DNA from 3 places in the Rhodococcus globerulus genome. Region 2 is predicted to be linked to each of the others. Evidence: riboswitches for the same ligand, from Rfam matches in the RefSeq annotation. Region 2 holds a riboswitch; each other region holds the start of a gene.

Evidence for each region. A riboswitch is a leader RNA that binds a small molecule or an ion and turns the genes downstream of it on or off. The one in region 2 is predicted to bind cobalamin.
Region 1: it holds a riboswitch for cobalamin, as region 2 does, so the genes downstream of both, KYT97_RS08790 (ABC transporter substrate-binding protein) here and KYT97_RS22740 (CbtB domain-containing protein) in region 2, are expected to answer to the same signal.
Region 3: it holds a riboswitch for cobalamin, as region 2 does, so the genes downstream of both, cobN (cobaltochelatase subunit CobN) here and KYT97_RS22740 (CbtB domain-containing protein) in region 2, are expected to answer to the same signal.

What each region holds. Positions count from the first base shown of each region.
Region 1 is NZ_CP079698.1:1,920,128-1,924,651, reverse strand. Features, by position in the region: gene KYT97_RS08795 (hypothetical protein) at 93-593, opposite strand; cobalamin riboswitch at 752-879, shown strand; gene KYT97_RS08790 (ABC transporter substrate-binding protein) at 1,055-2,008, shown strand; gene KYT97_RS08785 (FecCD family ABC transporter permease) at 2,005-3,045, shown strand; gene KYT97_RS08780 (ABC transporter ATP-binding protein) at 3,042-3,809, shown strand; gene KYT97_RS08775 ((2Fe-2S)-binding protein) at 3,806-4,524, shown strand, end outside.
Region 2 is NZ_CP079698.1:4,988,596-4,993,119, forward strand. Features, by position in the region: partial or broken gene KYT97_RS22720 (hypothetical protein) at 1-59, opposite strand, end outside; gene KYT97_RS22725 (MarR family winged helix-turn-helix transcriptional regulator) at 114-569, shown strand; gene KYT97_RS22730 (flavin-containing monooxygenase) at 686-2,533, shown strand; gene KYT97_RS22735 (CbtA family protein) at 2,593-3,357, opposite strand; gene KYT97_RS22740 (CbtB domain-containing protein) at 3,348-3,542, opposite strand; cobalamin riboswitch at 3,569-3,689, opposite strand; gene mhuD (mycobilin-forming heme oxygenase MhuD) at 3,764-4,072, opposite strand; gene KYT97_RS22750 (alpha/beta fold hydrolase) at 4,117-4,524, shown strand, end outside.
Region 3 is NZ_CP079698.1:994,695-999,218, forward strand. Features, by position in the region: gene cobN (cobaltochelatase subunit CobN) at 1-1,944, opposite strand, end outside; cobalamin riboswitch at 1,984-2,114, opposite strand; gene cobG (precorrin-3B synthase) at 2,166-3,308, shown strand; gene KYT97_RS04435 (precorrin-8X methylmutase) at 3,328-3,954, shown strand; gene cobJ (precorrin-3B C(17)-methyltransferase) at 3,951-4,524, shown strand, end outside.

The sequences.
Region 1 (4,524 bases), 3.1 Mb from region 2:
TATCCGGGGAGGGATTCTGGGCATGACACACCGTTGCCGCTGAACGTAAGTCACGTTCAGCGGCAACATCGGCTAATACCTGGTGCGTGGAGTCAGCGATTGTCCTTCTTGGCCTGACGCCGTGCACCGGCGGCGATACTGGACGCTTCGAACTTCTTCTTGCCCGGAGAACTACGAGTTTCGTCGACGCGAGCCTTGCCCGCGGACGCGACCTTTCCGTTACCCGTGTCGATGTCGCTGAAGGACGGTGCGTCCTTGCGAGCGCGACCCAGCCGCTCGTCCTTGAGCTCTCGGGCGCTCTGGCGCGAGACCGCTGCCAGCCGGCGGCTCACTCTGCTGAGCGCGTCTTCGAAAACTTCTGCTTTGCCGGCGTTGCGCGCATTTGCCGACTTACCGGATCCGCGTCCCTTCTTCTCGGCCACTTTTGCCGAACCCGCACGTCGGTACAACTTTGTGTACTTGTTGCGGGCTCGACGAATGCGCGTGTGCAGGGCGATCAGTTCGTCTTCGTCGAGTTCGGCAATCTGATCCTTTTTGGTCTCGAGGATCAACACGTATTCGTCCTCGGAAAGGGAATTCAGAATCTTTTTCACGTCTATTCCGATCTGTCCAGAGTTTCCGAATTTCGGTGGTACCGCATGCTAATCCTTTTTCGAGGTCCGTGGCGGAATACCGTGCTCTGGAGAGAGTCCGGAATGTACGCGGCGAGGCCGCCTGCGATTCGGTTCGGATGTGTCAGGCATACTGCTGGAAGCACTTGCAAGCCATGCGTGTGGGGGAAGCCGGTCCAATTCCGGCGCTGACCCGCAACGGTAGGTTCGTTCTCGAATCATCGAGAACGAATGAGCCCGAATGCCCGCCGCGTGGTGTGCGACATCCATTCGTCGTGGTCTACGAACCGGAAGTCCAGCGAGAGCACTGCCCGCGGATTCCCTATACGTGGTGGGTGTTCTCCCAGGATTCTCATTCGTGGCTCTGAGCCCTTTTGCGAGGTCCCGTGTCACTCAAGATTTCCCCCACCCGCGCCGTTGTCGTGTTGATCGCGACTGCGTTGATGGCCGCCGGTTGTTCGAAAGGTGAGGCAACCGAAAACTCTGCGTCGACGGAGTCGTTCGCTCAGCCGGTCAGCATCACCAATTGCGACCGTGAACTGGTCTTCGATTCGCCGCCGCAGAGAATTGTGTCCTTGAACGGCCATGTCACCGAAGCACTTATCGAGATCGGCGCGGGTGACCGCATTGTCGGACGGGCATACAGCGACAACCCGCCCACCGCGGAGACCGCCGAACAGTTCAATAAGATCCCCAGTCTGTCCGATACCTTCCCGAGCGCCGAGCAGATTCTGGACGTGGATCCCGACTTCGTTGTCGGCGGAATGACCAGCGCATTCAACGAGAAGCAGGGAAGATCACGCGACGCGTTTGCCGAGAAAGGGATCAATACCTTCCTCTTCTCGGAATACTGCGGCACCGGTTTCCCCGATATCGGACTGCTCGAGAACGACTACACCCAACTCGGCCGGGTCTTGGGTGTCGAGGATTCCGCTCGCGCCGTAGCCGAACAGATCAGCTCTGGCCTTGACGCAGTCCGCGCGTCGATCGGCGATGCCGCGCCGGTATCCGCGTTCTTCTACGACAGCGGTGAGGATGTTCCGACCACGATCGGTGGCGTCGGCGTCGGGCAACTGGTTGCCGAGTACTCCGGCGTGACAAACATCTTCTCCGAGGGTGCCAAGCCCTACATCGATGCAAGCTGGGAGGCTGTTGCCGAGCGCGCGCCCCAGGCGATCGTCGTCATCGACTACGGAGACAAGACAGCGGATCAGAAGATCGACTTCCTGCGGTCCCAGCCGTTGATGGCAACCACTCCGGCTGTCGCGCAGAACCGATTTGTCGTGGTGCCTCTTGCCGATCTCTTCGAGAGTTCCCGTTTGGTGCGCTCGGCACAGACCATTGCGAGCGCTTTCCATCCGGGTGCTGCTACTGCAGGCACTGACCCGGCGAAGTGACACTTTCACGTTCCGGTTACGGCGCTCTGCTGGCCGGACTGCTGGTAGCCCTGGCAGCCATGCTGGGGTTGGCGGTGTCGTTCGGGTCGGTGCGCATTCCCGTCGGTGACGTGTGGGCGATAGTCGGAGCACGCTTGGCGCCAGGGACTTTCGAGACCTGGTGGACGGCGGCGCGGGAGTCGATAGTGATCGACTCCCGCCTGCCGCGCGCCCTCACCGCTGCCGTGGTGGGTGCGTCGTTGGCGCTCTCAGGTGCGGTGGCACAGGCGGTCACCCGCAATCCGTTGGCCGATCCGTACCTTCTCGGTGTGTCGTCCGGCGCGGGTTTCATGGTGGTGCTGGTTTCCGTGCTGGGTATCGGTGTCGGTGTCCTGGGCGTTTTCACGATTCCCGTCGCGGCCTTTGTCGGCGCGATGATCCCGCTGTTCCTCGCCCTGGTGATCGGTGGCAGATACCCTCAGCCCACGGCGATCATCCTGGTGGGAGTTGCTCTGGCCCAGATCTTCTCGGCGCTCATCACGTTCTGCATTCTGGTTCTGGCCGACGATCGGCACGTGACGTCCGTGATGCACTGGATAGCAGGCGGATTCGGCGATTCGAGATGGTCGACGCTGATCTTCCCGACCGTCGCGCTTGTTGTCGTCGGAGTTGCGTTGCTGCTCAGCGCGCGTTGGATGGACGTCCTGCAGACCGGCGACGACGGCGCCGCAGCCTTGGGTATGAACGTGCGACGCTTCCGCGTGTTGTCACTGCTTGCGGTGTCCGTCCTGGCCGGCGCTGCGGTGAGCGTCGCAGGCGGCATCGGTTTCATCGGATTGCTGATTCCGCACCTTGCGGGATTTGTGGTGGGTACCAGAGCAATCCGTCTGCTTCCCGCCGCCGCATTGCTGGGCGCAGTGGCGATGGTGGCTGCTGACACGGTGGCACGCTCGGTGTCGGAATCGACAGAGCTCCCGGTGGGTGTGATCACTGCCTTGGTGGGAGCGCCGATATTCGTCTGGATGCTCTACCGGCAGTACAGGAGGTTGGAGCAGTGATTCTCGAACTCGTCGACACGCGGGCCCGGCTCGGAAATCGTGAGGTGTTGCACGGCATAGGTTTCCAGGCTTCCGCAGGTGAGATTCTCGGCTTGGTCGGCCCGAATGGCAGTGGCAAGACGACTGCGCTGCGTTGCTGTTACAACGCGCTGACTCCCAGCGGTGGTGCGGTGCTGATCGATCGGGTGGACGCGACGGCATTGTCGCGCAGGGAGATTGCCCGAACCGTCTCGGCCAGTGTTCAGGAACCGGCGGTGTCCGGTGGGCTTTCGGTGCGTGAATCCGTTGCTCTCGGACGCACGCCGCACCGAAATTGGCTGGATCGCACGACGGAGCGAGACGGCAACATCGTGGATCGGTGCATTGAACAGGTCGGTCTCGAGGCACTGGCCGGTAGGGACGTCGCGACGCTCTCCGGTGGTGAGCGTCAGCGCGTATCCATTGCCCGGGCGCTGGCGCAGCAACCGAAGATCCTGTTGTTGGACGAGCCGACCAATCATCTGGACCTGCGGCATCAGCTGATCGTGATGGAGCTGCTCACGGAGTTGGCGTCGCAGGGGTTGGCCGTCGTGGTCACGATGCATGATCTTCGCCTGGCCGTCGAATATTGCGATCGACTGGCGGTGCTCGAGGCGGGAAACTTGCGGGCGTGTGGGCCCACCGCTGCGGTGCTGGAAGAATCGTTGCTGGCCGAGGTATTCGGGATCAAGGCCCGCGTGGAGCACGGGGTGCGTCCGCGGATGGAGATTGTGGGGCTGGCGTGAATGACGAGATAGGCGCGATCTACGCGCGGATGGCGGCGGCGGTTCCGTTTTTCGAAAGCCTCGACGCTTATCCGGCGACCATCCCGGCCGAGGTGATGACGGACCCGGACTGGATGGCAGCGCGCGTCGCGGATACGGCAAAGCGGTGGGGAAGTGACGAGAGCCGGGTCAACGGCACTTTGTGGTGGTATTCGGCCAGTTCCACGTTGACCGGCATCCCGCTCGGAACGGGGTTGGTCACCGGTTTTGCCGCCGATCCGTCGCTGTCCGGGGCCCGGATTTTCCTGCGTGACGACGGCTATCTCGGGGGATTTGTTGCTGCTTCTCTCATCCCGATCACTGTCGGTGTTGACGAGTTGGCTCGGGCGATGCACGAGGCATTGACGCCTGTCATCGAGGTGCTGGCCGAGGTGTCCGGAGTGCGCGCGAAGGCGTTGTGGGCGATCACCACCGATTCCATTGCCAACCGCGCGCTCGATGCGGCAGGCGTACGCCGTGAGCGCGGAAGTGCCTGCGCTGCTGGATTGATCGATGCCCTCCGTAGTGCGGGCGCGCCCATTCCGCGGCCTCGTTTTGTGGATGTGAACGCGGGGGCGAACGCCGCGCGAGTGGAGAATCCGTTGACATCGGTGCCGGCGGGTCGACGACGGTTCACCCAGCGTGCGTCGTGTTGCCTGATCTACGAGGTGCCAGGCGAAGCCAAGTGCACCAGTTG
Region 2 (4,524 bases):
CAGTTGGTGTGCTCGGCCACGGCAGCTGCCATTGGCAACCCGAGTGCGCCGCCGATGCCCGTCGTGTCGAGATTCGGTGCGCGGATCGAGAATGGATCGGTAGAAGGACTGGCATGGACAAGCCCACGCATTTGATCGAGTTCGAAACCATGCTGCTCGGGCGATACGTCGGCCTCCATCCGCCGCAGTACAAGCATGGTGGCAATCACCTCGATCGAAGTGCTTACACGTTGCTCAGTCGCATCGACATGCAAGGCCCTATGTCGATCGGTGAACTCGGCGAGGCCTTCGGGCTGGATACATCGACACTCAGTCGCCAGACGTCCGCAATGGTGAATTCGGGTTTGGTTCAACGTATTTCCGACCCCGATGGCGGTATGGCGCGAAAGTTCCGCATCACCGACGAGGGGATGCGCCGACTCGGTGCGGATCGGGCTGGCAACGTGGACGGCCTGGATCGGGTCGTGGCCGATTGGGAACCTGAGGATGTGGCGACGTTTGCGATGTGGCTTCGGAGGTTCAATTCCGACGTCGAGAAACTAGCCGGACGTCCCTGGCCGCGAACGTAGCGGGGCACAGTCCGGGAGAACTTCAACGGCCCGGGGATTGCAACGGATTGCAACGCTTGTGACCCGGGCCACTTATGCGATGTGCTGTGTATCACATTCCCAAAGAAGGAGAAGTGATGACGCAAACCATCGATTCCGCAGTCGTAGCCGCGGAAAGCTCGACGGCTGTGACACCTCAGGAGCGCGTCGACGCCTGGCTGGCGGATTTCGAGTCGGCGCTCGCCGCTCGTGACATCGAACGGGTCGCAGCAAAATTCGCCCTCGACAGCTTCTGGCGAGACTTGGTTTCGTTCACCTGGAACATCAAGACCGTCGAAGGTCGCGAGCAGATTGCCGACATGCTTTCCGAGCGTCTCGACGACACTGATCCTTCAGGATTCCGGACCACCGAGACCCCCGACGAAGCCGACGGCGTCACGTCGGCCTGGATCGAATTCGAGACCTCGACGGGCCGCGCGCACGGACACCTTCGGCTCAAGGACGAACTCGGCGATCCTGTTGCTTGGACACTGCTGACGTCATTGCAGGAACTCAAGGGACACGAAGAGGGCAAGGGCACCCGCCGGCCACGCGGCGCGAAGCACGGGGCAGACCCGGACCGCATCACCTGGGCCGAACAGAAGGAGATCGAGGACCGCGAACTCGGCTACACCACACAGCCTTACGTCGTGATCGTCGGCGGCGGCCAGGGCGGAATCGCGCTCGGAGCGCGCATGCGTCAGCTCGGAGTTCCGGCCATCGTGATCGACAGCCACGAGCGGCCGGGGGATCAGTGGCGCGGACGCTACAAGTCCCTGTGCCTGCACGATCCGGTTTGGTACGACCACCTGCCCTACATGCCGTTCCCCGACAACTGGCCGGTGTTCGCGCCCAAGGACAAGATCGGCGACTGGCTCGAGATGTACACCAAGGTCATGGAGGTTCCGTACTGGAGTTCCACGACCTGCACGTCGGCGTCATTCGACGAGAAGGCCCAGGAATGGACCGTCGAGGTCAACCGCAACGGCGAGAAGCTGACGTTGCGTCCCAAGCAGTTGGTGATGGCGACCGGTATGTCCGGCAAGGCCAATGTTCCGACCTTCCCCGGGCAGGACAAGTTCCTGGGCGATCAGCACCACTCGAGCAAGCACCCCGGCCCGGATCAGTACGTGGGCAAGAAGGTTGTGGTCATCGGGGCGAACAACTCCTCGCACGACATCTGCGGCGCTCTGTGGGAGAACGGCATCGACGTGACGATGGTGCAGCGCAGTTCGACGCACATCGTGAAGTCGGATTCGCTGATGGATCTGGGCTTGGGTGATCTGTATTCGGAACGCGCACTCGCCGCCGGTATGACGACACACAAGGCCGACCTCACGTTCGGTTCGCTGCCGTACCGGATCATGCACGAGTTCCAGATCCCGGTGTACGACGCAATCCGTGAGCGCGACAAGGACTTCTACGATCGCCTCGAAAAGGCCGGCTTCGAGCACGACTGGGGCGACGACGGTTCTGGCCTGTTCATGAAGTACCTACGACGCGGCTCGGGTTACTACATCGACGTCGGCGCTGCCGAACTGGTCGCGAACGGGGACATCAAGCTCGCGCACGGCAACATTTGTGAGCTGACCGAGAACAGCGTGATTCTCGAAGACGGAACGGAACTACCGGCCGACGTGGTGGTCTACGCAACCGGCTACGGCTCGATGAACGGCTGGGTGGCCGATCTGATCGGTCAGGACACTGCCGACAAGGTGGGCAAGGTCTGGGGCCTGGGGTCGAACACCACCAAGGATCCAGGACCGTGGGAGGGCGAGCAGCGCAACATGTGGAAGCCGACGCAGCAGGAAGCGCTGTGGTTTCACGGCGGCAATCTGCATCAGTCTCGCCACTACTCGCTGTATCTGGCGCTGCAGTTGAAGGCGCGCTACGAGGGCATTCCGACGCCGGTGTACGGGCTGCAGGAAGTGCATCATCTGAGCTGAAAACAAACTGCTGTGCGCCTTTGTTAACCGCCCGTGGTTAACAAAGGCGCACAGCAGGGTCAGCGCAGGGCGAACTTTTTCGCGACATCGGCATCCTTGGTCGCGCGCTCGGTGAGGAAGGCAAATGCCAATCCGAGTGCAAGCCACAAGGTTGCCTGTGTAGCGAGGGACGAGAGGCGGAACTCCCACAGCAGAGTTGCCGGGAAGTCGTCGCCCACCTCGTTGATCGTGGGCAGCGAGAGGTAACCGATTGCCACGATGACAAGGAACGCAGCCACCGGAGCGGCGACGCGCACACTGAGGAACTCGTGGGCGGATACAGCTTTTGCCGCCGCGGCGGCCGCGGTGACGGCCAGCAGTCCGAGGATCACGGTCGCGAGCCACAGCCAGGTTCGCTGGTTGATCGTGTCGGGATCGCCGACGGCTGGTGGGTTGGCCGGGTACTTGAAGAAGGGCACCGCCTCGATGGCGAGCCAGCCTCCCAGTGCGATGGCCATCACCAACAACGGTCCGGACATGGTGGTGATCCGCCGCGCGTAGTTGGCGACTACGGCGAAGATGGCACCGAGGGCCAAGCCCGCGAGCGACGTTGCGAGGAAGAGTCCAGCGCGTTGACCGTCACGACTGACGAGTGGAGCTTCTTCGTCGCCGTGCGAGTGTCCGGCAGTTTCGCCGGCGGCACTGTTGGCTTCTTCGATCGCGATGGCAGCGTTGACGTGCGGTTCACCCAGCACAAATGCAACTCCGCCGGCAAGGATGCCTGCGATCAAACCAGCCAACAAGCCACGAATCAGAAGCTTCGTGAAATTGTCGACTAGTGGCACGGGAGGCCCATCAAGTGGCGTCCGTCGTGCATCAGCTCATGCATGTACATGCCTGTGCGTGAGATTGCGCCCTGGTCGAATCCGACCAGGTAGAGAGCCAGCATCGCGAACAGCACAACAGCTGCGGCGAGGAAGGCAAGACGAGTCGAATCGATCGACGAGTCGGGAGAGTAGGCGAGTGCCATCGAAGCCTCCTGGGATTTTCGCGTCCCCTAGGTCAAATGCGATGGCCGGAGTGTCTGGCTGTCGAGGTGGTTTCACCTCGAATTACAGTGGCGCGACCGCTCCGGGCTTTCACCGGATTCCTGTCGACCATCGCGTGTACAGAGCGCACTTTAGCAGTGAACACACGAAAATCGTGAAGGATTTTGTTCGCTAGGCGACCAAAACCCTTCACGATCACGGATCAACTCTTGGCGGGGACGTCCAGAACGACCTCGAACTCGAGCAGCGACGCTCCCGAGGCGACGGGCTTGGCGCGCTCACCCGAGTGCGCTGCGCGGGCCGGGCCGTCACGCCAGTCGGCGAACGCCTCTTCGTTTTCCCACTGCGTGACCACGAAGTAGCGGTTCTCTCCGGCGGTGGGGCGCAGGAGCTGGAATCCGAGGAATCCGGGAGAGTTCTCCACGGCATGAGCGCGTGCTGCGAAGCGCTTTTCCAGTTCGGGGCCCGCGCCCTCGGGGATTTCGATTGCATTGATCTTCACGACTGCCATGTAAGCGACATTACCGCGCGGCTCCACCGCGTACGGTGACATTCGTGTTGCATGACGAAGGTGGTACCGGCCAGCCGATTCTGTTGTTGCACGGCCTCATGGGTAGTGCCCGGACGTGGCGCCGCCATGTGCCCTGGATTCGCGAGTTCGGCCACGTCTACACGTTCGACGCGGCCGGTCACGGACGGCCGGCGCCCGCAGAATTGACGACCGAGGCCTTTGTCGAAGACCTTGCGTCGGCCGTCACGATCATCGACGAGCCGATGATCGTGATCGGGCACTCGATGGGTGCCCTGCACGCGTGGTGTTTTGCCGCCGCACATCCGGACCGAGTGCGTGCGTTGGTTCTCGAGGACATGGCACCGGATTTCCGCGGGCGCACTGCGGAGGACTGGGCTCAGATGGTGTCGTCGTGGCCGCAGCCGTTTGCCACCGATGACGCGGTGAAGGAA
Region 3 (4,524 bases), 2.7 Mb from region 2:
GGGACGTTCGGCAAGTCCGAGGTCGTGGTCCATCTTGGCGGCCCGCATCAGGGTCCAGATCTGCTGGCGGATGGCCGGGAGCTTGGACGGGTCCAGCGCGGAGATGTTGGAGTGCTCGTCGAGTAGTTGTTCGAGGCGGGAAATGTCGCCGTAGCTTTCGGCGCGGGCCATCGGTGGGATCAGGTGATCGACGAGCGTCGCGTGCGCCCGACGCTTTGCCTGGGTTCCCTCACCCGGGTCGTTGACCAGGAACGGGTAGATAAGGGGCAGGTCACCGAGAGCGGCGTCGGTGCCGCAGTTGCTGGACATGCCGAGCGTCTTGCCTGGCAGCCATTCGAGGTTTCCGTGCTTGCCCAGGTGAACAACCGCGTCGGCACCAAATCCGCCGTTATCCGGGGTTGCAGCGATCCAGCGGTACGCGGCGAGGTAGTGGTGGCTCGGTGGCAGATCAGGATCGTGGTAGATCGCGACAGGCTTTTCACCGAATCCCCGCGGCGGCTGGACCATGAGCACGATGTTGTTGAATCGCAGTGCCGCAATGACGATTTCGCCGTCCGGGTCCTGCGAGCGATCGACGTACAGCTCGCCGGGCGCTTCGCCCCAGTGCTCCTCGACACCACTGCGCAGATCTTCAGGCAGGGTGGCGAACCACTCGCGGTATCGCGCCGCCGAAATGCGGATCGGGTTGCCCTCGAGATGCTCGGCCGTGAGCCAGTCGGGATCCTGCCCGCCTGCGGCGATCAACGCGTGAATCAGCGCGTCGCCATCCTTGGCGGCCAACCCGGGAACCGAGTCCGGTCCGTCGGTGGGTCCGAGATCGTAACCAGCGCTACGCATTTCGGTGAGCAGGTCGATTGCGCTGGCAGGTGTATCGAGGCCAACGGCATTGCCGATGCGAGCGTGCTTGGTGGGGTAGGCCGACAGCATCAAGGCAACACGGCGCTCCGGCGTCGGAATATGACGCAACTTGCCGTGACGCACCGCGATGCCGGCCACGCGGGCTGCGCGCTCCGGATCAGGCATGTACGTGGACAGTCCGTCGGAATCGATTTCCTTGAACGAGAACGGCACCGTGATGATGCGTCCGTCGAATTCGGGGACCGCAACCTGCGTCGCGACATCGAGCGGCGACAATCCGTCGTCGTTGGCATCCCAGGTGGCGCGGCTGCTGGTCAGGCACAGTCCCTGCAAGATCGGAACGTCCAATGCGGCGAGTGCTGCCACGTCCCACGCTTCGTCGTCGCCGCCCGCGGATGCGGTGGCCGGCTTGGTTCCGCCGGCCGCGAGAACCGTCACGACCATGGCGTCGGCCCGGCGAAGTGTGGTCAGCAATTCGGCTTCGGCGCTGCGCAGCGAGGCGCAGTAGATCGGGAGCGCGGTGCCGCCGGCATCGGCAATCGCGTCGCAGAGCGCCTGGACGTAGCGGGTATTCCCGGCGAGGTGCTGGGCGCGGTAGTAGAGAACCGCGATGACGGGACCACTGTTGTCGCTGATGTCGGGGGCAAATTCAGCGATTCCCCACGACGGCAGCCGCGTCGGGGCCTCGAAGCCGTGACCGGTGAGCAGCACTGTGTCGGACAGGAAGTGGTGCAGCTGCGCCAGGTTGTCTGCGCCGCCCTCGGCCAGGTAATTGTGCGCTTCAGCCGCAACGCCCGGGGAGACAGTCGAGCACTCCATGAGGTCGGCATCAGGCGCGTGTTCGCCGCCGAGCACCACGACGGGCAGGCCACTGGCCAGGACCATGTCCAGACCGTCTTCCCAGCTCCGACGGCTGCCGAGGATGCGCACGATCACAAGATCGACGCCGTCGAGCAAGCCGGGTAGATCCTCGGAAACCAGCAGCCTGGAGGGGTTTGCCCAGCGATACGAAACGCCGTCTCCGTTGTCCTGGCTTGCGCGAGCGCTCAGCAGATCGGTGTCGGACGTCGAGAGCAGAAGAATCACAGGTGAAACCTTCCTGGGGTTTCGCGCCCCGTGAAAAAGATCTTTCATGGACAGCAGTTGAGGGTCTGACTCGTGTTTACGAACGGAAACACTTCCGCTTGTACACACTCACAGTGGCGCGACCGCACCGGAATCTCACCGGTTTCCTCACCTGCTGTCACTGGTTGACCGTGATGCTACCGGTCGCGGGTCCGTGCTCTGCACGGTCGTACCCTTGAACCATGTCCACAGACCGTTCTCAGCCAGACGCGTGCCCTGGAGCGCTGCAGGTCCACCAGGCCGCAGACGGCCCGTTGGCGCGCGTGCGCCTACCCGGCGGCGCTTTGGCTCCACACCAATTGCAAACGCTGGCCGAGGCTGCCCGCGACGTGGGCAACGGTCAGATGGAACTCACCTCACGTGGGAATATTCAGCTCCGAGCCGTCAAGGACCCCCGCGTATTCGCCGACCGGATCGCGTCCGCTGGTTTGCTCCCCTCGGCAACGCATGAGCGGGTTCGCAACATTCTGGCGTCGCCGCTGTCCGGCCGAATCGGGGGTGTCGCCGATGTGCGTGAGCTGGTTCGCACTCTTGACGCGGCGGTGCAGTCGGACCCCGCGTTGGCGCAGCTACCAGGACGAACACTGTTCACACTCGACGACGGCCGCGGCGACATCAGCGGTCTGCACGGCGATTTCGGACTGCACGCCCACAGCGAATCCGAGCACTCACTCGTCCTCGCGGGGCATCGCACGAACCACCTTGTCCATGTCGACGACGCTGTGCCGTTGCTCCTCGAGGCCGCGCACGCGTTCCTGAATCTTCGGGACAAGCACTGGCGACTGGCCGAAGTGCCAGACGGAATCGCTCGAACGATCGATCATCTGGGCCTTTCAGCGGAATTTGCCGGTGCCGTCGACCTCGCCCCGGATGCGGGGCCGTCGATCGGATGGCTCGAACAACGCGACGGAACCGTCGCATTAGGCGGCGGACTCCGCTTCGGACTCCTGGATGCACGACTCGCCGAATTCCTCGCCGCCATCGAAAAACCCGTGGTCGTGACGCCGTGGCGCTCGATCATGATCTTCGATCTCGACGAAGGCGCAGCCGAGCAGGTGGTGCGAGTTCTCGCTCCGATGGGCTTGATCTTCGACGAGAATTCGCCGTGGCTCGACGTCACAGCCTGCACCGGAAGCCCTGGATGCGAGAAGTCGCTCGCCGATGTCCGGGCGGACGCCATCGAAGCCGTCGAGCAGGGCTCACTACCGATCGAAGGCCGGCAGCACTGGGCGGGCTGTGACCGTTCCTGCGGGCGCCCCCGCGCGAAAGTAGCCGACGTGATTGCGACGACCGACGGTTACCGGGTGAATCAGACCGATCAGTGATACCTCTATCCTGTGCCCCATGATCGAGTACATCCGTGACGGCGCAGAAATTTATCGCCAGTCCTTTGCCACAATTCGGGCCGAAGCCGACCTGAGCCGTTTTCCGGCGGATGTCTCGCAAGCTGTTGTGCGGATGATCCATGCGAGTGGTCAGGTCGACCTGGTCGACGACATCGCGTTCACACCCAACGTCGTCACCGTCGCGAGGGCTGCCCTGCGAGCGGGTGCGCCGATCTTCTGTGATGCGAACATGGTCGCCGCCGGCATTACCCGTAAGCGTCTGCCCGCCGACAACGACGTGATCTGCACACTGCGCGATCCGCAGGTTCCCTTGCTGGCGAACACAATCGACAACACACGCTCTGCGGCGGCTATCGAACTGTGGGGCCCGAAACTCGAAGGCGCCGTGGTCGCGATCGGCAATGCGCCGACCGCGCTGTTCCATCTCCTCAACCTGATCGAGGCGGGCGGACCGCGGCCTGCTGCTATCGTCGGCGGACCCGTGGGATTCATCGGATCCGCAGAATCCAAAGAAGCGCTGATCGGACACCCCAGCGGCATAGACCATTTGATACTGAGAGGCCGACGCGGCGGCAGTGCCGTCACCGCGGCTGTCGTCAATGCGATTGCGAGCGAACAAGAATGAGCGAAGGCAAGTTGTGGGGAGTCGGCATCGGACCCGGCGATCCGGAGTTGGTGACCGTCAAAGCTGCCCGAGTGATCGGCGAGGCCGACGTCATCGCATTCCATTCCGCGCGGCACGGTAAGAGCATTTCCCGCGGGGTTGCTGCTCCGTACATGCGCGAGGGCCAGATCGAGGAACACCTCGTGTATCCCGTCACGACCGAAACCATCGACCATCCGGGTGGGTACCAGGGTGCGATGGACGAATTCTACGAAGCCGCAGCCGAAAGGTTGGCCGTCCACTTGACCGCCGGACGCACTGTGGCACTACTCGCCGCGGGCGACCCGCTGTTCTACAGCTCGTACATGCACATGCACAAACGCCTGGCGGATCGTTTCGAGGCCGAGGTCATCCCCGGTGTCACCTCCGTCAGTGCCGCGTCGGCCGCACTCGGAAAACCCCTGGTAGAAGGTGACGAAATCCTCACCATCCTGCCCGGGACCTTGCCGCAAGCGGAGCTCACGCGACGCTTGAAGGAAACAGACGCCGCAGCGATCCTCAAGTTGGGCCGCACCTTCCCACCGGTTCTGC